4 regions of the Brevibacillus sp. IT-7CA2 genome follow, and region 3 is predicted to be linked to each of the others. Evidence: riboswitches for the same ligand, from Rfam matches in the RefSeq annotation. Region 3 holds a riboswitch; each other region holds the start of a gene.
The links. A riboswitch is a leader RNA that binds a small molecule or an ion and turns the genes downstream of it on or off. The one in region 3 is predicted to bind S-adenosylmethionine.
Positions count from the first base shown of each region.

Region 1: it holds a riboswitch for S-adenosylmethionine, as region 3 does, so the genes downstream of both, ACM6JA_RS30985 (BMP family lipoprotein) here and ACM6JA_RS09830 (aminotransferase class I/II-fold pyridoxal phosphate-dependent enzyme) in region 3, are expected to answer to the same signal.
Region 2: it holds a riboswitch for S-adenosylmethionine, as region 3 does, so the genes downstream of both, mtnK (S-methyl-5-thioribose kinase) here and ACM6JA_RS09830 (aminotransferase class I/II-fold pyridoxal phosphate-dependent enzyme) in region 3, are expected to answer to the same signal.
Region 4: it holds a riboswitch for S-adenosylmethionine, as region 3 does, so the genes downstream of both, ACM6JA_RS05475 (homocysteine synthase) here and ACM6JA_RS09830 (aminotransferase class I/II-fold pyridoxal phosphate-dependent enzyme) in region 3, are expected to answer to the same signal.

Region 1 is NZ_CATKQT010000055.1:216,077-221,363, reverse strand. Features, by position in the region: gene ACM6JA_RS30990 (ABC transporter ATP-binding protein) at 1-1,373, opposite strand, end outside; gene ACM6JA_RS30985 (BMP family lipoprotein) at 1,512-2,540, opposite strand; SAM riboswitch class I at 2,741-2,863, opposite strand; gene ACM6JA_RS30980 (methyl-accepting chemotaxis protein) at 3,139-4,614, opposite strand; gene ACM6JA_RS30975 (DUF3298 and DUF4163 domain-containing protein) at 4,770-5,287, shown strand, end outside.
Region 2 is NZ_CATKQT010000044.1:460,346-465,632, reverse strand. Features, by position in the region: gene ACM6JA_RS21890 (ABC transporter ATP-binding protein) at 1-480, opposite strand, end outside; gene ACM6JA_RS21885 (GNAT family N-acetyltransferase) at 619-1,191, opposite strand; gene mtnA (S-methyl-5-thioribose-1-phosphate isomerase) at 1,290-2,330, opposite strand; gene mtnK (S-methyl-5-thioribose kinase) at 2,327-3,556, opposite strand; SAM riboswitch class I at 3,692-3,836, opposite strand; gene ACM6JA_RS21870 (anti-sigma factor) at 3,933-5,111, opposite strand; gene ACM6JA_RS21865 (sigma-70 family RNA polymerase sigma factor) at 5,098-5,287, opposite strand, start outside.
Region 3 is NZ_CATKQT010000011.1:685,757-691,043, reverse strand. Features, by position in the region: gene ACM6JA_RS09855 (YlaH-like family protein) at 1-16, shown strand, start outside; gene ACM6JA_RS09850 (hypothetical protein) at 27-302, shown strand; gene ACM6JA_RS09845 (hypothetical protein) at 493-1,902, shown strand; gene ACM6JA_RS09840 (DUF5665 domain-containing protein) at 1,912-2,253, opposite strand; gene ACM6JA_RS09835 (pyridoxamine 5'-phosphate oxidase family protein) at 2,392-2,850, shown strand; SAM riboswitch class I at 2,925-3,044, shown strand; gene ACM6JA_RS09830 (aminotransferase class I/II-fold pyridoxal phosphate-dependent enzyme) at 3,139-4,302, shown strand; gene ACM6JA_RS09825 (trans-sulfuration enzyme family protein) at 4,299-5,287, shown strand, end outside.
Region 4 is NZ_CATKQT010000008.1:72,440-77,726, forward strand. Features, by position in the region: gene rnjA (ribonuclease J1) at 1-517, opposite strand, end outside; gene ACM6JA_RS05455 (hypothetical protein) at 616-1,386, opposite strand; gene ACM6JA_RS05460 (YqzG/YhdC family protein) at 1,454-1,828, shown strand; gene ACM6JA_RS05465 (SCO family protein) at 1,825-2,451, opposite strand; gene ACM6JA_RS05470 (rhodanese-like domain-containing protein) at 2,533-2,844, opposite strand; SAM riboswitch class I at 3,156-3,262, shown strand; gene ACM6JA_RS05475 (homocysteine synthase) at 3,353-4,657, shown strand; gene ACM6JA_RS05480 (ArsR/SmtB family transcription factor) at 4,816-5,287, shown strand, end outside.

The DNA of each region.
Region 1 (5,287 bases), on a different contig from region 3:
GAGGAGACGAGCAAGATCCCGTCTCCCTGATTGCGCTTTTCGATCAGCGCCTGATGGATGTACTCCATGGCACCAATATCCACCCCTCGCGTAGGCTCAGCCGCAATCAAAAACGGGGTTTCCTGTCCCAGCTCCCTTGCTACGATCAGCTTTTGCAAGTTTCCACCTGACAGATTCCCTGCCAGCTCCTGCAATTGTCGGGAGCCTGTCTTGATGGCGAACTGCTCAACCCAGCCTGTTACGACTTGGCGGAATTTCTCCCGCAAAACAACGCCGCGACGGTTGTAAGCAGGCTTTCGCTGATAGCCCATCAACGCATTTTCCTCGACGCTTGAGAGTTTGGCCGTTCCCCACAAGTAGCGATCCTCCGGAATATGCGCCAAGCCGGCATCCCGAATGGTAGCTACTGATTTGTTCGTCACATCCTTGCCGCCTAACCGCACCGTGCCCTCCTGTGCCGCTCGCAAGCCGCTGATCGCTTGCAGCAGCTCGGATTGACCATTCCCGGAAACACCTGCGATTCCTACGATTTCCCCGTGGTGCACGGTAAAGCTGACTTGATCAAGCAGTGTCTGCTTTTCTCGAACCGTGAGATTCTCCACCTGCAACAAAGGGCCTTTATCCAGAGGAACTCGCTCAGCTAGCTCCTGCAATTCACGTCCGACCATCAGTCTGGCTAAATCGTCCGCATTGGTTTCTGTACGGGATACCGTTCCCGTCACTTTTCCTCCGCGCAGTACCGTAATACGATCAGCTACCTCCATGACCTCCTGCAACTTATGTGTAATCAAAATGACGCTCTTGCCGCTCTCCGCCAGGTTTCGAATCGTTTGCAGCAGGTCGCGTACCTCCAGCGGAGTAAGTACAGCGGTCGGCTCGTCCAGCACGATAATATCCGCTCCCTGATACAGGACCTTCAGAATCTCGACCCGTTGCTGTTCCCCAATCGAGCAATTCTCTACCTTGGCCTGCGGATGAATCGGAATGCGATACTGCTCACTAAGCACACGCACCTTGTCCTCCGCGTCATTTCTTTTGAAAAAACCTGCTTGATTCGGCTCGTATCCGATCACGATATTTTCAGTCACACTGAATTCTCCGAAGAGCATAAAGTGCTGGTGAACCATCCCGATTCCATTTCGAATCGCGTCCTCTGGTCCGCGAAAAACAACTGGCTTGCCGTTTAACACGATCTCTCCCGACGTCGGTTGCTCCATCCCGTACAGCATCCGCATCAGTGTCGTTTTGCCCGCTCCATTTTCCCCGACAATCGAGTGGACTTCTCCTGCTGCCAGTGAGAACGACACCTTGTCGTTGGCGGTAAAATCTCCGTACTTCTTGGTCATGGCCCTCATTTCCAAGCGATCGGTCATTCCCACTCCCTCATTTCTGTACGTCCTTTTATGAAAATGGAAGACCGACTACACAGCCGTAGTCGGTCACATCCATCACTGTGCACAAGCTATAAATAACCGTTCAAAAAGTTGGCTTTTCAGCACCGAGCTGCCTTTTTAGAACTGGTCTGGTACTTTGCGAGTGCCCGCTACAATCTCATCGTTGATCGCTTTCACTTTATCCACCACTTCTTGTCCAATAAAAGCGTTCAGCGGCGTTTTGCTTTCGTGCGTGACATAGGTTACGCCAACACCTTTTTCTTTCAAGCCGTACGCAACAACACCTGGTTTGAACGTTCCTTCTACAAAGGTCTTCACCGTTTCATATGCTGCCGCGTCAGTCCCTTTCAATTGGGACAGAACAATATGCTCTGGATCAATCGTCGTACGGTCAACGTCCTGACCTGCTGTGAAGAAGCCTTTTTCCTTCGCTGCTTCGAAAACGCCGAGGTCGCCTACTGCTGCTGCACCGTTAATGAAGTCAGCGCCTTTGGAAGCTTGGAGCAACGCCAATTCCTTCGCTTTTGCCGGGTCAGTGAAGCTACCTACATAGTTGACCATCAGCTCTGCTTTTGGATTCGTCGCTTTCAAGCCCTCTCCGAAGCCAACTGTCCATTTTTTCAACTGCGGAATATCAAGAGCGACAACCATACCTACTTTGTTCGTTTTCGTTGCCAGACCTGCTGCTGCTCCCACCAGGTAAGCCGCTTCCTGCTCGCGGAAGGTAACACTACGAACGTTTGGCAAATCCACTACAGTATCAATAATCGCAAAATTACGATCAGGATTTTCGGTAGCTACTTTTTTCAATGCATCCTCTGATGTAAAGGAAGAAGTGATGATCAAATCATAATTTTCTGCAACAGCCACGCGCAGATTTTCTTCAATCGCTCCATGGTCCGTAGATTCAATCGTTTTCACTTCTGCGCCCAGCTCTTGTGCGGCTTTCTTTGCACCCTCATCCATTTGTTGGAAGAACGGATTCACACCGATTTTCTCGGGCAAAATCAAGGCAATTCGCTTTTTGGCCGCGCCCTCTTGTCCTGCTGCTTGTCCTCCTGGCTGATCTGCAGGTGCGCTTGTGCCAGTCGAGCACCCTGTTGCCAATACTGCGAATGTCGTTAATGCCAGCAATAACTTCTTCATGATGTATCTCTCCCTATCCGAACTTTACGTTTTTCTTTATCCTATTAGGTAATGTACGGCTTTTTACCCATTTTTTCAATACTATTTACGAATATTCTCTTATAAAATTAATTTATCGTTCGTTTATTTCCTCCTTCCTTTTACAAATACAACAAAAAAACTCTTCCCGGAGGAAGAGTTTGCGTACGTAGCCGTTCTCTTCCTCATCTGTCAAAACCATGGTACAGGTTTTGCAGGAATTGGCACCTTTCTGTTCATGCATAGACATGATCAGTGGTTGCCGGGCATCATCGGGCCAGTCCCTCCGCCGCTCTTGATAAGGTAGGTGAATATATTTAGTTACAATGGAATTCATTCTAGCAGAACGGTTCAAAAATGCAATTCTTTTTTCTCAATTCCAAACACTTCTATAAGTAAATAAAAGTTTAAAAAGTCGTCTTTTCAGCACCGAGAAATTGGCGAGAACCTGAAGAAGGAGGAGCGGAGTGTAGGAGACCTACATGAGCACCGGACTTCGAAGGTGAACGTCAATTTCGATGCCGAATCAGCTTTCAGAACTACTTCGTGATCAAAAGACGACTTTTTAAACAACCTCTAACTAATTTACGTGAAAGGTTTGCTGGAGACGATGAGACAATGTATTCAGCTCGCCCAGCTCTTCCGTAATCTCACGCACTTTTTGATGCTGGTTTTCTGCTGTCGCAAACAGCTCTTCTAAGTTGGCTACGGATTCCTCGGTTACGGCTGTAATGGTCGACATCTCGATGGCAACTTCGCCGGAACGCACTTTTACCCGGTCCATGCTGGAGCTTACTTGATCAGCTGCTTCCAGGAAGGCCATCATCCCGGCACGCACTGCTTCGATGGAGGCCACTGTTTTCACGGCCAGCTCTTGGCCTTTTGCAACAGACGTTTCCCCATTGCTCATATGCTGCACCGCATTCTCACTTTCCTGATGGAGAGATTTCAGAATGTCGGTAATTTCCTGCGTAGCTGTCGCGCTTTGTTCCGCCAGCTTGCGTACCTCATCCGCTACAACAGCAAATCCACGTCCATGCTCGCCTGCACGAGCCGATTCAATCGCCGCATTCAGCGCCAAAAGATTCGTTTGTGTCGCGATCTGATTAATAGCGCCGACAATTTCCTCTACGCGATTCGCCTGACGATTGAGCTGGTGAATCGTAGAGGCTGCTACATTAACTGCCTGCACAATTTGCTCCATCTGCGAGGACAGCTCGTTCATCATCTGAACGCTTTCTGTCAGACGACGGTTGTTTTGTTGCGATTCCGTTTTCATTGAGTTGGTCTGTGTTGTGACTGCCTCGATTTCCTGGTCGATGGATTGAACCTCTTCTTCGATCTTCACCGTAGAATTCGCCTGCGATTCCATACCTGTGGCGACTTCCTTAAAGGCTACCATCATTTCATCTGTATTGCGCTTCGTACCTTCCGCATGCTCATGCACATGATCGCTTGTACGATCCAGCTGCTCCGTCATTTGCTGGATGTTCAAAAGCATTTCTCCCAGACGGCGCTCCTTCTCTTCCGCTTCCTGCCTTGCGTCATCAGCTTTTCGCAAGGAGGCTTGTCCGGCGAGACACAGATACGTGACGGCTCCCATCATCATGAGAATCGTGACAATACGCATAAGCAAATTGAGCTCTGAAAAATCACCCTCGAAAATCTCGTAGGTTCCTGTGTAGAACCCAATAACCGTAACAATGATTTGGGTAATTCCCGCTGTTACGACTAGCTTCCAATCCAAGTAGGCTGCCAAAAAGCCCATGACGATAAAGGCGAGGAAGGTAACCTCCTGGTAATCGGTAAAGTGATCGAATGAAATCGCATAAAACATGAGTCCAATTGCTACCAGATAACGAATCACATGACTATCTTTGCGAATGAAATAATACGGCGAAACAATTAGAGTGACCAGCAATCCCAAGGACGTCACTTTCCAGAAGTTCACATCCACTTGGTAGGCAATGAGTCCCGCCATCCACAAATGATTCCATAGGATAAAAATCATAAAGCCTTCTTTGTCAGTCAAGGTATTGCGAATCAGTTGAATCATAACCGCCCCCCGTTTCCTTTTTACTTATGTATCGGATTCTTTCCCCATTATATAGCCAAACCTTTGCCAAATTTGTGAAAAAAGTAAGAACAGCCAAAAACAATTTCGAATAGGCTATTACACAACTCTCACGTACAGGAGGCAAACGGAGAAAAGTGGAACTCAATCAATTGCCAGCTACTGTGCTGACACGGACGATTAGCCGTCCGAACACCACGATTTACTATCCCCAATTGGCAGGCCTAGCCAACCAACAAGCGGAAAAAGATATCAACCGGGCGATTTATCAAACGGTTCAAGGCTTAATTCACGAGCAACAACGGGTCCAGGTACCGGGAAATACAGAAATGCAAGGAAGCTACGAAATCAAGACAAACGAACGCGGTATTTTCAGCGTCGTGTTGAGCAACTACGCCTACACACCACAAATGGCTCACGGCATGACCTTCCTCGGGTCGATCACCGCAGATATCCAAACAGGCAAGCTGTATACGCTGCGTGAATTATTCAAGCCAGGAAGCGATTACGTCAAGGTAATTTCCGAAAACATCAAGCGTCAAATCAAAGAAAGAAGCATCCCCACACTCAATGGCTTTACTTCGATTAAGCCCGATCAGGATTATTACCTCGCCGACAAAGCACTGGTCATCTACTTCCAGTTGTACGAAATTAC
Region 2 (5,287 bases), on a different contig from region 3:
CAGCTTCCAATCAATCGCGGTCACCATGACGCCCAGCGTTAACAAGGTCATGAACAGCGCATCGACAAGCGTAAGCACCCCTGTACTAGCAGTTTGTTCAATAGCAGGAATGTCGTTGGTAGCGACGGCCATCAGATCCCCACTGCGTTTGCGATGAAAAAACGACGGGGTCATTCTAGTCAAATGGGCAAACAGTCGCTCACGCAACGTCCTCTCCAGTATCAAGGCTCCCCCATTTAACAAGTACCGCCAGAGAAACCTCAATCCATACAAGCTAATACCCAAAACGAGCAAGATGACCACTGTTTGCGTCAAGTCAGCGTCCGTCAGGGAACTGTTACGAATCGAATCCACCGTGTCCCCAATTAATTTCGGCGGCCAAAGCATGAGGACATCGATGATAAACAGCACAGAGATTCCAATGACGTACCGTTTCCAATAGGCACGAAAAAACCAAGATAATTGCCGAAGTGTCTGCATGTAAATCACCTCTATTTATTTAAACCTAACAGCACGACTAAAAAAGGGCTTGCGAATCACACGCAGCCCTCTTGATCTGTCTTCACCATCGTAATTTACAGAATTTTCATTGTCAATCGAAGCATACAGTTCAATCTACTATTTTTTATCGGTTTTCCAGTCAAGCCATTCCTCTTTTAGCAAGCTGTAAGTGGCATGATCCACGTAATGATCGTAAAGGAATTCATTCCGGCGTAGTATCCCCTCCAGTTGAAACCCTAATCGTTCCGGAATCGATCTGCTCTTGTAGTTTTCCGTAGCAGCCTGAATCGTTACTTTTTCCAAATCCCATGACCCGAAGATCAATACGTCCAAGTAGGTCGCCACTGCTTCCGTCATTAGGCCCTTACCCTGAAATTGCGCACCCAGCCAATAGCCAATGGACGTCTTTTTGTTGATCCAATCCACCGTATGTACGCCGACTGTACCAGCCAGACGTCCTTGGTACCAAATACCGTAGTTGATGCCGCGATTATCATTGTACTGATGGATCGTCGCTTGGATGAATTGGCGCGAATCCTCTTCCTTCTTCGTATAATTCAGCCACGGCAGCCATTCCATAAGATTCTCCCGGTTCGAATCCGTAAGCAAAAATAACTCCTCAGCATCGGCTAATTCTAATTGTTTCAAGTACGTATCTTCATTGATTGCTATCCGTTGAATCGGTTGCATACGTATCTCCCCTTTTTTGGATATTTTACTGGAAAACGCCAAAATGAGCAAAAAGCGTCCGCCAGCAACAACAGGGCGAACGCTTATAAACCATTCTTTTATTTTTTGCTATTGCCGATCTCTTCCGGCTTGAAAATGCCTGTCTCCGTGACGATCGCTGTAATGTACTTCGCCGGCGTTACATCGAACGCAGGATTGTACACCTTGATATCGTCTGGAGCTACCTGTTTGCCCAAGCCATGGGTAATTTCCTCGGCTGGACGCTCTTCAATCGGAATATCTGCGCCTGTCGGTGTCTCCAGATCGACAGAGGACAAGGGAGCTGCCACGTAAAAAGGAATGCCGTGAGCTTTTGCCAATACCGCTACCCCATACGTACCGATTTTGTTGGCGACATCGCCATTCGCTGCTACGCGGTCTGTACCCACGATGACAGCCTCTACTTTCCCTTGCGACATAACCATCGCCGCCATGTTGTCGCAGATCAGCGTCACATCAATCCCTGCTTGCTGCAATTCGAATGCAGTAAGACGAGCGCCTTGCAGGACAGGACGGGTTTCGTCTGCGTACACCTTCAGATTCCAACCGCGTTCCTTTGCCAAATAAAATGGAGCGGTAGCCGTACCGTACGCTGCTGTAGCCAATGCCCCTGGATTACAGTGCGTGAGAATTCCCATACCGTCATGCAACAGAGTGAGCAAATGCTCTCCGATGGTCCGGCATACCTCAGCGTCTTCCTTTTGAATCGCCAGTGCTTCATCGAGCACTGCCGCCTTCAACTCGGCAATCGAAGCTCCGCTTTCTTTTTCAACACGAGCTTTGATGCGATCCAACGCCCAGAACAGATTCACGGCTGTCGGACGGGAAGAGCCCAGGTAATCTGCCTGCTGGTTCAGTTCCTGCCAAAACTCGTCGTAGTTACTCGCTTCACTGCCACGAATACCTAGGTAGAGCCCGTAAGCTGCTGCCATGCCAATCGCCGGTGCGCCACGCACTTCCAAGCGACGGATAGAACCCCATACTTGCTCGGAGGTAGTCAAGTTCAAATAGATCGTTTCTACGGGCAGACGCGTCTGGTCAAGCAAGACCAATGCATCATTCTCCCATTTAACAGGTGCCAATTGAGTGCTGGTTGTCATACTGTTGTAGCCTCCTGATAGTAACGTTCGGTCACAGTGCGTACGATGTCCGTGATATCTGTCGATTCGTCTATGCCGCCGCGACCGAGAATCAGCGCTTCTCCAATCGAGAGAGCCAGACGCTCTGCTTCTGCGCGAGTCTGGTCGTCTTCAATGGCATTCAGGTCCGCTACGCCTGCCAAGCCGATGACACGGCGCAAGATTTTGCATCCGGCATAGCCTGCTGTATCCTGAATCACGCGCTTCACGTAGCTTTGCCACAGTCCTTCGACATGGGCGCTGCGCTCTTTGGCGTGCTTGTGCCAGAGCTGAACGAATTGCGAAACGAATTCATTCCAGACATCCTCGACCGTTTCCAGTAAGTATTCGCGGTACGCTTCCCGTTCTCCTTGATCTTTTTGCAAACCGTGCTGTCCTGCGTAGTTGAGCAATAGATTGGCAATGACCGCCCCGATGTCAAAACCGATTGGGCCGTAGAAAGCGAACTCTGGATCGATTGCTTTCAAGCTGTTTTCCGTGATGAAAATACTTCCAGTATGCAGGTCACCATGCAGCAGCGCTTCCGAGCGCGTAAGGAAATCGTATTTCAGCTTGGCGATTTCCAGCTTCAGCGGCCTGTTGTTCCAGATCGCCTCGACTTCCCGGCGAATCAACGGGTTGAAGTCGTTGGTAGGCGCATTTTCATATGGATCGGTAAAGACGAGGTCTTCTGTGATTTTGCATAATTCTGGATTTATGAATGTTCCGACTAGCGCTTTTTTATCGTACGGATGCGCGCCCAGATCGGATGTGAAGAACAAGGTTTGCGCGAGAAAACGACCAATTTGCTTCGCGAATAGCGGGTACCGCTTTCCTTCGATCAGACCTTTGCGAATGATGATGTGGTCCCCGACGTTTTCCATGACAGTCAACGCAAGCTCCCCGTCGAAATGATACACCTGCGGCACTAAGTCTGGAACGTATTTGTGCTGAAGGCGGAGTGCCTCGCTCTCGATGCGAGCCCGATCAATTGTAAGCGGCCAAGATTCTCCCACGACACGGGCAAAAGGCAGTGCTTGCTTGACAATGACGCTCTTACCGGATGCTGGCTCCTGAATGTCAAAAACCAGATTAAGGTTGCCATCCCCGATTTCGCGGCTGGTCAGCTCTGCTCCTTCACTAAAAAGACCCGGTATTCCTTTTACGTACTCCACTGCTTCCTGTTCAGTCAATGCGCGATATGCCATGATTCCAAAACTCCCCTCTGCGTATTTTTCCTCTATCTCTACTTGTTTTGTTTGAGTACCTGGAGCAAAAAAAAGACCTCTTTTCCCGAAGAAAAGAGGTCGCTGTCGTCACGTGTAAGAACCGTGTTGATGTCCCCCTTATCTTCCAGACTACTTTTGTTTCTGCAGGAATTAGCACCGTGCATGTCGCCTGTCAATCATTCGCTACTCGCGTCTGAATGGCGTCATGTCGGTTGCCGGGTATCATCGGGCCAGTCCCTCCACCTTCTCTGGATAAGGTATCCAAAACGTATTCGGTTTTTGATTTAGTTTGAATCATACAACCAACGCTTCCACGATGTCAACACCCTTTTGTGCAAAAATTCGCACCTTGTTACTAGTAAGTATAATGTGCTCCCGATGCCGCAGGCTGCTCCCAATTCCACCAGTCTACCTTGCCTAGAAGCGCTGCTGTTATCGACTTTTCGGCCTTGAGCTTTAACAGTTCTTTCGTAGGTCCGGTTAGGACAGCGCCGTAGATACGAACTCCGTTTTGCTGCATGTAGTTGTATCGTTCTGTAATTTGCGGATCGCTACGAAATAACAAGAATCTGCCGATATCGCGAGTCAAACCTTCTTGCTCGGACAAGTACTTCATTTCGTTCAGATAAGTCGCCATCCGCCTATCCCCTTCCCCGTTTACAAGAATAGGTCCACCATAATTCAGCTCCCTTTCTGCAAAACCCCATACTTTTCCGGGACCTACCATCAACTGTCCCTCTTCACTCTCTTTGGTCTCGACCCCTGTGTCTACTGCAAACCAAACCGTATCTTGTCCCGAAGAGGCAACATGGCGGGAAACCAGTTCATAGTACTCCTCGTACGTCAGGAAGTGATCGAAGGAAATCGCAAGCTGCGAAACCGTTCCCTCGGGCAGCTTCTCCATCGTTGTCCAGGCAGGTGAAGTGCGAAAGTCCGTATTCTCCATTGCCCCCTCTGTTGGATAACGGAAATACAGCTTCTGTTCCCTGACCCCATTCGGCCATTTCGGCCCAGCGTTTACGTTCCACAGCACATTTGTGCTTTCAAAGCGGCCAGCGTTCTTTTCTTCCGCTCCAACCCTCTCACGCAACTCCATGCTGATATTGCCGTATAGCAATCCCACCTGCGAGCCACTCCCGCCTACACTGACACCTGGCTGCGTAAAATTGACCATCGACTTCGCAACGCGGAACAGATCTTCATGCATCAGTGACCCAACCCAGCCATTCAGAATCAGCAATACAACTCCGGCCAAAAAGGGAAGCCCTATGGTGAATCCAGCGTTGGACAACCGATTTTTCCATTTCCCCCGGCGAACAATGGCGCGCTGTTTTTCAGCCGACAGCGTTTCAGGCTGTTTTGTTTTCGCGTTATCCTCTCCCGTTTCTTCCCCCAGCAAAAGCCTCTCCAACCGCTGTGCGTATTCCTCGTCAGCGGCTATTTCCTCTTCGAATTGTTTCGAATCTTCTACCGCCATTTCCCCCCGCAAATAAGCAAGCAGCCTTTGCTCGCGATTATTCTCATCCTTGTTCATCCCAGCTTTCCTCCCTCCACAACTGCCGCATCTTTTGTCGTCCCCGAAACAAGGAACGTTTGACATCTGCCAGCTCGGTCCCGAGTACCTCTGCCATTTCCGCGTAGGAAAACTGCATGGCAGACAACAAAATGACCTGTCTTTGCTTTTCCGGAAGTCTCTCCAAATAGTCATGG
Region 3 (5,287 bases):
AACTGGTCGAAAGTGAGGAGAACCGCGTGAAGCGTGAAGATGCACTATTTAACTGGCTCCAAATTCAAGTGGTTGCCGATGCGCGACCAGAAGATCGCTCTGCTTTGGAGACAGCTGCTTTTTTCTTGCAATTGCTGCAAGAGGATCATCAAATGAGCGATATCGGCTATCGTCAGGAAGGTAGCTGGTACGTGCTATTTGGGAACGCTGATTCACAGTCCATGGAAGTACGATACCCTGCTGAATCAATCGAATCTTTATTGGTCGCGATTGAAAGTGAACCCAAGTTCAACTGTAACTAACCGTGACAAAGACTCCCTCTCTACTTGCCGAAATGATTCGGAGGTTGGGGGGGGTTTTTGTATCAAGGGCTTTTCATAGGTAATAAGATGCGGTTTCTAGGATGATGCAACTTTTGAAAATGATTTCACGTCAATATTCATGCCCCAAGCAACCAGGGGGATTTTGGCAGACTAGAAGGGGGAACTACCGTTGAAAAAGTACATGACCAAGCCCGTATTAGCAGTGGTGACAGCTGCAGGTATTCTTGGCTGTTTGACGCCAATTTTTGCCAATGCAAGCTCGATTGCTAGTCCAAGTGCCACAAAGGTAGTCATGAATGACGAAGGCAAGCAAGTCACACGCTACAATCTGAAAGAACTTGCCCAAAATGATCCAACCACGTTGAACATGCTCTTGAAAAATCAAGCGGAACACTTGTACATCATTGTAGAAGAAATCAACTTGAATACGAAGCTCCAAGCGTTTATGGAAGAAAACAAAGCGGAGTGGGAGCGTATCTACAACGAGTACTACAGCGATATTTGGCTGGAAGTGCGCCTGACAGACAATGATGAAGAAATCGTGAGTGTAAATGCCAAGACTGAAAATAACAAGGTGTACATAAAGGGGATTGTGACTTCGGATGTCACCAAAGTGGTTGTGAAAAAGCCGAATTCCGACATCATTGAAGTCGTGCCGACCAACGAGCACTCTTTTACGGTCAGCTTTGAAGCTCCTGATGCATCTTATGAACCGTATGTAACCGTGAGTGCCTATGCAGGCAGCAAGTTGGTTGATAGCGAAAAGGTAAAGATCGTTCCAAAAGCAGAAGAAGATAAGGAAATGATCATCCATACCATGTCTGTATTGGATGCGAAGAAAAAGGAATTAAAAGTAAAAGGAATTGTCAAGCAGGGGGCAGACAAAGTAACTGTCACCTATAATGGCGTGAAAAAAGACGCAAACGTGAAGAAGCTGTGGGATGGCGTAGGCAGCTTTACGGTTTCAGTAAAGGATGTACAAGCAGCAAAAGATCAAAAAGCCTTGATCGAGGTTTACGAGGATGGCAAGAAGGTTGATTCCGAATCCGTTCAGGTAGAAATCGTTAACGCTCCTGACAAGGATCAAGCGACCGTATATGCCATCAAGGGGACTGCTGTAAACAATCCTGCCGCCAAGTCCATTCAGGTGAAGGGGACAGTAAGCGGCTGGAATAAAAAGGACGATACGGAATTGTTTGTGATCGCTCCTGACGGGAAGAAAAAAGAGATTGAACCGAATGACAAAGGTGAATTTTCTTTGACGTTGTCTTACAAGGATCGTTCCTTTAGCGCCAAATCGATTCAATTCGCATTGTATGAAGACGATAAGCTGGTTAAGAAAGCTGACGTTGCATTAAGCACAAAAGTCATTGTCGAGCCTGTGAAGCCAACAGACGACGATGAAGGCGATGATGATGACAAAAAGAAAAAAGAAAAAGGGAAGCAGAAAGATAAGCAGAAAGATAAGCATCCCAACGGCAACGCGTATGGCTATTGGAAAAAGCACGGTAAAGAATGGAATGACGACCACGATGATGATCATGACGACGATGACGATCGTGACGACGACAGAGACTAGTCTCTATCGTTAAGGCCGCTGCTTGTAAGTCTCGACGTACTCCACCAATTGTCTGATGTAATCCCCCAGAATGGGGATCGAAAGAAATTGCGTCAAGAGGGAGCCGAGGAAAGCCAAAACGATAGCAGTACCAATCGTCAATCCCAGACCCCGGGCAAGACCTGCGAGGAAATTGATCCAGAGCAGCTTGCGCGGGGCTGTGTAATTTTGGATCACATCTGCTAGTCGAATATCTTCCAGGAACATCGCAATTTTATGCATCCGCTCATTTACCTTCCGAACTTCCTGAAGCTCTTCAAGTACTTGGTCAATTTGCTGGATAAGGCGGTCTGTAGGCGACAAGCTGTCCATCCCCTTCCATCATTCGATATCGTTACCTACCAGTCTAGGGAAAAAGACCACCAGAATCAAGGTGGAGAGGAAACGTTTGCCTATCAGCTATGTGAAGGGTAAAATGAACGTACAAAACGTTTGTTAGGAGGCTTTAAAATGGCTGAAACTGTTTCCCAATCTCTTTCCGAAGATTTATTCAAGCTCTTGCAAAAGGAGCGTTTTGTTACCTTGGGCACAGTAGACCATGAGTCAGGGGCACCATCGCTCAGCTCCTTGTCCTGGACGTATGCTGTCAGCGCCGATACGATTCGTTTTGCCGTGGATAATCGCTCACGTATTTTGGCTAATATTGCGAAGGAACCACAAATTGTTCTGCATTTGATCGGTGCCGGCTCGTCTTTCGCCATTAATGGTCGTGCTGTCGTCAAAACAGACCGACTGGAAGGTGTTCCGCTCAAGCTGGCCATGGCAGAAATCAAGATTGAGGCTGTTCGTGATATTATGTTTTACGGTTCCCGTATTTCCGTAGAACCACAATATGAAAAGACGTATGACAAAAACGCGGCAGCGAAGCTGGACAATCAAGTTATGACAGCCTTGAAGGATGCAAATTAACGGGTGGAAATAAATTGTTGACAAGGATCCTGCCGATCCTTTAGTATTAGGGTCAATCAAATTGAATAGCAATCTTCTTATCCAGAGCGGCGGAGGGACTGGCCCGATGATGCCCGGCAACCAATCACCTGTATTTTAACAGGGAGATAATGGTGCTAATTCCTGCAGAGTTATCAAACTCTGAAAGATGAGAAGGATTTGCTTACGGTGACGTAAACAAAGCCTTCTTTCAGAGGAAAGGGGGCTTTTTTGATGCCCTCGTACACTATTGGAGGGAGAGAAATAGACATGAAGTTAGAAACGAAATTGATTCAGGCGGGCGTAGGCAGAGACGAAAAAACAGGGGCGGTGAGCTTTCCTGTTTACTATGCAACGGCTTATCGCCATCCTGCCTTGGGCCAGAGCACTGGATATGATTATACACGCACAGCTAATCCTACTCGCACCATTTTGGAGGAGACCATCGCTGAAGCAGAATCAGGAGATACAGGATTTGCTTGCGCCTCCGGAATGGCTGCTGTTCATACCGTCATGGGTTTGTTTTCCCAAGGGGATCATCTGATCGTTTCACTCGATCTGTACGGGGGAACCTATCGATTGTTCGAGCAAGTGCTCTCTCGTTACGGTCTGACGTTTTCGTACGTGGATTTACGTGACATTCGTGCACTCAAAGATGCGATTCGCCCGGATACAAAGGCCATCTTTGTTGAGACACCAACCAATCCGCTCATGCAGATTACCGATATTCGAGCAGTAACACAATTGGCGAAACAGCACGGGCTCCTGACGATTGTAGACAACACATTCTTAACCCCGTATTGTCAACGCCCATTAGAGCTTGGTGCAGATATCGTCTTACATAGTGCAACCAAGTATTTGGCAGGACATAACGATGTGCTGGCTGGACTCATCGTAACAAAAGGGGAAGAGTTGTCGGAAAAAATCCGGTTTTTGCACAATTCGATCGGTGCTGTACTTGGGCCGCAAGATTGTTGGCTTCTCGTTCGCGGGATGAAAACATTGGCATTGCGGATGGAGCGCCATCAATCCAATGCCTTGATTGTAGCGGAAAAGCTGCGTGAGCATCCGGCAGTAGCGGAGGTATTTTATCCAGGTCTGCCAGAGCATCCGGGACATGAGATCCAGGTGAATCAAGCGACTGGGCATAGTGGGATGGTATCGTTCCGCGTATGCGATGCAGAGCAGGTGGGATTGTTCCTGCAAAATCTGCAAATGGTGTCCTTTGCAGAAAGTCTGGGTGGTGTCGAGTCATTGTGTACGTATCCGGCGACGCAGACTCACGCCGATATCCCGCAAGAAGTCAGAGAGCATGTCGGTGTTTGTGATCGATTGTTGCGACTGTCGGTTGGCATCGAGCATCCAGATGATGTCGTAGCCGATTTGTTTCAGGCATTGAATGCTAGTTTGGTCGTAGGGGGGAGTGTACGATGAATTTTGCAACCAAGATCCTCCACGGTTCGACTTGCATTGACCCGTTCACAGGTGCGTCGTCGGTTCCGATTTATCAGGCTTCCACATTTCATCAGGCTGATATCGATCAGCCAGGTACATTCGATTATGCAAGATCAGGCAATCCGACCAGGCAGGCTTTGGAGGACGCCATTGCGTCTCTGGAGGGAGGCGCACGCGGTTTCGCGTTCTCATCTGGCATGGCTGCCATTTCCAGCGTGTTCATGTTGTTTTCAGCTGGAGACCATGTTGTAGTGGCGGAAGATGTATACGGTGGCACGTTTCGGTTTTTGACCAAGGTATTGTCGAGAATGGGCATCTCCGTTACGTTCGTGGATGCAACAGATACAGAAGCCGTTCGTGCGGCCATTACACCGGCAACGAAAGGGGTTTACCTGGAGACCCCCTCCAATCCCACCTTAAAGGTGACAGATATTGCAGCGGTTTCTCGTATAGCGAAGGAGCACGGCTTGCTCGTCATTGTCGATAATACGTTCCTTACCCCGTATTACCAGCGGCCATTGGAGCTTGGCGCAGATGTGGTCATTCATAGTGCAACGAAGTTTATCGGAGGGCATAGCGACGTCGTTGCAGGTCTGGCTGTGACCAGAGAGGCTGCGTTAGGGGAACAGCTCTACTTTATCCAGAATGGCATGGGAGCGATTTTGGGTGTGCAGGACTGCTGGCTCGTGATGCGTGGGCTCAAAACATTGAAAGCCCGACTGGATGTCAGCACGAAAACAGCCGCGAGCTTGGCTGACTGGTTGTCTTCGCATCCACAAGTAAGCCGAGTTTACTATACGGGGCTGGCGGATCACCCCGGTCACCTGATTCAAACACAACAAGCGACTGGTCATGGGGCTGTTCTTTCTTTTGATGTTGGGAGCCACGAGCGAGCAAAAGCGTTGTTTGATCGCGTAAAATTGCCGATTGTGGCTGTCAGCCTCGGGGCAGTGGAAACGATTCT
Region 4 (5,287 bases), on a different contig from region 3:
CTGGTGTCATGTCAAACTTGAAGTCACCCGTGTGAATGACCATTCCCTCTGGTGTATAGAGCACAACTCCCAGGGAATCCGGAATACTGTGGTTCGTACGGAAGAATGTCGCCTTCAGCTTGGCAAAAGGAATTTCCGTATCTTCCGAAATTGGAATCAGCTTCACTTCATTTTGCAAACGGTGCTCTTCCAGCTTCGCCTTGACCAAGCCCAGGGTCAGACGACCACCGTAAATCGGCACCTTGATTTGCCGTAAAATATAAGGAATCGCTCCGATGTGATCCTCATGTCCGTGCGTCAACAAAAGTGCTTTTATCTTATGCTGGTTGTCCTTCAGATAAGAAATATCCGGGATAACCAGATCAATACCAAACATTTCATTCTCGGGGAACTTTACCCCGCAGTCAATAATGATGATTTCGTCCTCATACTCGACGCAGTACATATTTTTTCCGATCTCGCCGAGGCCGCCCATCGCGAAAATCTTAACGTCGCTCAATCTCTTTCCTCCTAACATCGTCGTGCATGATTATGGGAACCCGAACCAAGCATGCCATTCTTATTATATCACAACGTAAGACGTTCGTTTCACACAGTCTTGTCTATTCCACACATTCATCTTTGGTCAATAATCGAATACTGATACTCCAAATCAGTAACTCTTTCATCGGTAACGACACTGGCTCTCGCCCAGAAGTCGTGCTTTGCATAGGAATCGCCCGTCCATACCTCCGTAATTGCTCCTGAAGAGAGCTTTAGTGGTACGGCTTCGACTTCTTTTAATACGGCGCCACTTTTGTTTTGCAATCGCAGTTTCAAATCAATCTCCAACGGCTGATCCGATTGATTCCGTACCAGGATCAGACTTGAATACGGATACCCGGCACAATTTTTGGTACAGTCTTGTTTGCTGTATACGATGGCGAGATCAATAGGCTTCTCATTGTCCATCTTCGCCGCTTTCCACTGGTCTTTTGCTTTTTGTACGACGGTGACGTACTCCGCTTTTTTCAAAAAGGGCCCCATGCCTAAAAAGGCAGCAGCAAAAAAGCTAAACAAACCAAAGGCTGTGCATAGAAAAACGAGGTTCATTTTCCAAAACTGTTTTCTCATCATGATCAAAAAGACAATATACATGAGGATACAAACAAACACCAACAGGATACAAAAGTATAAAAATACCTCCAAGTCGGACTCCGTGGGTAACACCGGAATGCCATAATTCATTTGCCAATGTACATTCGCAGCGAAACAGCCTCCGTAAATCAATACGGCAGAAGCAATCGTGAGCCCCCATTTTTTCCAGAAAGGAGGTTTTTGAAAAATTGCTGCAAGAACCCCCACCAAAATAGGAAGGCCAAATAAGGGAATGAGCAAGTAATGCATTGGAAACCTCCCGCACTTCATTGTCATTATTTTCTACGAATGATATGCCGAAAAGTCTTCAAAATACATGGCAAACCATTTCGAAAAGGAGAGGGATAAGCAAGTGCAAGCCGCTCGTCGCCTATTTCGTTATCGGAACATGATGCCCCTTCTCTCCACTGTACTTTTCCTGTTCCTCTTTCAGCCGTTCCCTAGCTATGCCCAGCCTCCTTATGCAAAATGGGGCAGGCTCGCGATGCAGGAAACGATGAAGCGATATCCAAACGCTCAAATTGTGGACTACCTACATGTCGGACGAAAACAAAAAACGCCCACCACGTCGGAAGAGACGTTTAAGCTCTTGCTTCAAGAAGGCAATCGCAGGTGGGCGTTACTCGTTCATATTGAATTCGTGAATCAGACAGAAGAAGTCGTAACCATCTCCTATGAGGAGACTCACTAGTCAGCGAGCTGTTCCATCTCTTTCATCATGACTTCCATGTCCATGTCAGCTGCCATCCCGTACGCGCGGCGCATGTTTCCATCTCCATCCACAAGGAACATGCGAGCCGTATGGGCATAAGAACCATCTGGCTGCTTCATGACCATCAGACCAAAATCCTTCGTCACTTTCTCTACAGCCTGAGCGTCCCCGCGCAGGAACTTCCAGCCGCTCTGATCTGCCTTGAACTTGGCTGCGTACTCCTGCAAGACTTCCGGCGTATCGTTATCAGGGTCAAAGGAAATGGAGATAAACTCTACTTTGTCTCCGAACAGTCCCTTTTCCTTCAACTGATCTTGCAGCTTGGCCATGTTGTACGTAGTCGCTGGACAAATATCCGGACACTTGGTAAACATAAACTCCACCAGTCGTACTTTGCCAGCACTTTCATTAAATGTATAGGTTGCTCCGGCACTGTTGTCCAAGGTGAAGTCCGCGATAGGCTTCAACACTTCGATCTTCTCTTCTGTCATATACTTATAACCAAATACTCCGACGATAGCCAAAAGGATAATGCCAGCTAACACAGGAAACCAATGTTTTTTCATCGCAGATTCCTGCTGCAATTGTGTTCCTTCACTCACGGGTTGCTTCCTCCCTGCTTGTCCCATGCGAGATGCCTCCTGATTACACACGGGAGGCATTCACACTGTTTCTATCACTTCTTACTGTTCCACTTCACCCGGCCATGCGAGCATGCCGCCAACCATATTCGCCACGTCATACCCTTGTGCACTCAAATACTCTGTAGCTGTATTGCTTCTGGCACCACTACGGCAAACCATCACAATCGGAATGTTCTTATCCAGCTCATCGATACGGTGCGGCAAAAAGCCGAGTGGGATCAACTTTGCCTCTTTGATATGACCTGCATTCCACTCATCGACTTCACGTACATCAATGACTTGCAGCTCCTCTTTGGCTTCCAGCTTTTCCAACAGCTCTTGTGGTGTCATTTCCTTTACTCCATGGCTCATCGCTATTTATCCTCCTATATGTACGATCAGATCAGTTGTAACCACCTCCATGATATCACACGCTTTTTTACTTTTCTAACGCGAAGAGCACTTGGCTTCACCATACATCCATGCTCCCTTTTTTCTACCATTATCTCCTATTTCGCTGCGGCAGTAGCCACACGGGATGTGAACAGCTTGAGGCAAAAGCGTTACAAATTAATGGCATGAGTGAACACCTTTCATCTATATATACATAAAAACCTCCCTGATAACTTACTATTATGCGTTGACAGCGAGGGGATATTTTCATACAATTACGACAACAACTTTTCTCATCAAGAGCGGTGGAGGGACAGGCCCTACGAAACCCGGCAACCAGCAGACTAGCTGCATGGTGCCAATTCCTGCAGAATCCAGTGATTCTGAGAGATGAACACAAGCCCGTGCATGATCGGAGCCTTCTTCTTCTCAGGAGAATGCTCCGTTTTTTATTAGCCGATTTCCCATAGTAAAAGGAGAGATGGACATGTCCGATCAACAACAATGGAAGCCAGAAACACTTGCGGTACACGGTGGACAGGAGGTTGACCCTGTAACAGGCTCACGTGCTGTTCCGATCTATCAGACGACCTCCTACGTTTTCCGTGATACGGAGCATGCTGCCAACCTGTTTGGCTTAAAAGAGTTTGGGAACATCTATACACGCATCATGAATCCGACACAGGATGTGTTTGAGAAGCGTGTTGCCCTGCTCGAAGGTGGTGTTGGCGCACTCGCGACCGCATCCGGGCAAGCTGCCATTACATTCGCCATCTTAAATATTGCGCATGCAGGAGACGAGATCGTCGCTTCCAGCAGCCTCTACGGCGGTACCTACAACCTGTTCGCCCACACTCTTCCCCGCCTCGGTATCAAGGTTCATTTTGCTGATCAATCCAATCCGGAAAATTTCCGTACCTATATCAATGAAAAGACAAAAGCCGTGTTCTGCGAGACGATCGGCAATCCGCGCATTGATGTCGCTGATATTGAGGCGATCGCCAATATTGCCCACGAAAATGGCGTGCCTTTGATCGTGGACAACACCTTCGCGACTCCGATTTTGTGCCGTCCTTTTGAGCACGGGGCCGATATTGTCGTTCACTCCACCACCAAATTCATCGGCGGCCACGGAACAGCAATTGGCGGTATCATCGTAGACTCTGGAAAATTCGACTGGAGCAACGGAAAATTCCCAGGTCTGACTACACCAGATCCAAGCTACCATGGCGTCGTCTATACAGAGGCAGTCGGTCCACTCGCCTATATTATCAAGGCGCGTGTCCAGCTCCAGCGCGATATCGGAGCGGCTGTTGCCCCAATCAACTCCTTCTTGTTCCTACAAGGATTAGAAACACTGCATCTGCGCATCGAGCGGCATAGCCAGAACGCCTTGGCAGTAGCCCAATTCCTCACCAATCACTCTGCCGTAGAGTGGGTGAGTTATCCGGGGCTGGAGTCAGACTCCCAGCATGAATTGGCACAAAAATATTTGCCAAAAGGTGCTGGCGCGATCCTGACCTTTGGAATTCGCGGTGGCGTTGAGGCAGGAAAAACATTGATCGAATCAGTGAAGCTGTTCTCCCATCTCGCAAATGTCGGGGACTCCAAGTCACTCATCATTCATCCAGCTAGCACAACACATCAGCAGATGACAGAAGAAGAGCAGGCAGCAGCCGGAGTGACTCCGGGACTTATTCGCCTCTCCGTCGGCACAGAATCGATCGACGATATCATCTCTGATCTGGAGCAAGCCCTGCAGCGTGCGTTGCAATTATCCACGGTAGGTTAACCATACCTTTACAAGGAAAGAAGAATCACGTGATCTCTTTGGATAGAGATTTGTGATTCTTCTTTTACTTTTTTATTTTAATTCGAAAATAATTGAATTTTTCGTTCGATATTTTTATAATACTATCATTCAAGAAAATTTTGGGAGAGTGGATATACGTGAAAGTTTTGAACATCGGAAGTGAACGGACAACGTATCGCGTGGAGATCTCGTATTCTCCTTTATTCGAAGCTGCCTTGGGAATCGCTGCCGCTACCTACGATCAATTGCATCACACGATGGAACACCCTCCTGCCTACTGGCGTCAACTATTGGACGAGCTGTCACCCTCTGTACAGCAAGAGGTCAACTATGCGAAGGAGCACAACACGTGGAAGACGCTTTTGCAACTGCTCGATCTTTGCCCTTTCGCTGATCTGGATTCCTTTCTCTCGTATGTCAGAGAACTCTCAACAGAACAGCTCCGATACGAGGCCCTCCCTTATCTCGGTGAAAATATGCAGGAAGCACGGCGGAAGGCTGCACAAGGAAACAAGGATGATTGCGCCGCTTTGCAGGAAGTGTGCCGCGCGCATCTCTTTTTTGAAGCGTATATCGAACATATTACTTCCGTTGATGCAGAAGAGCTAC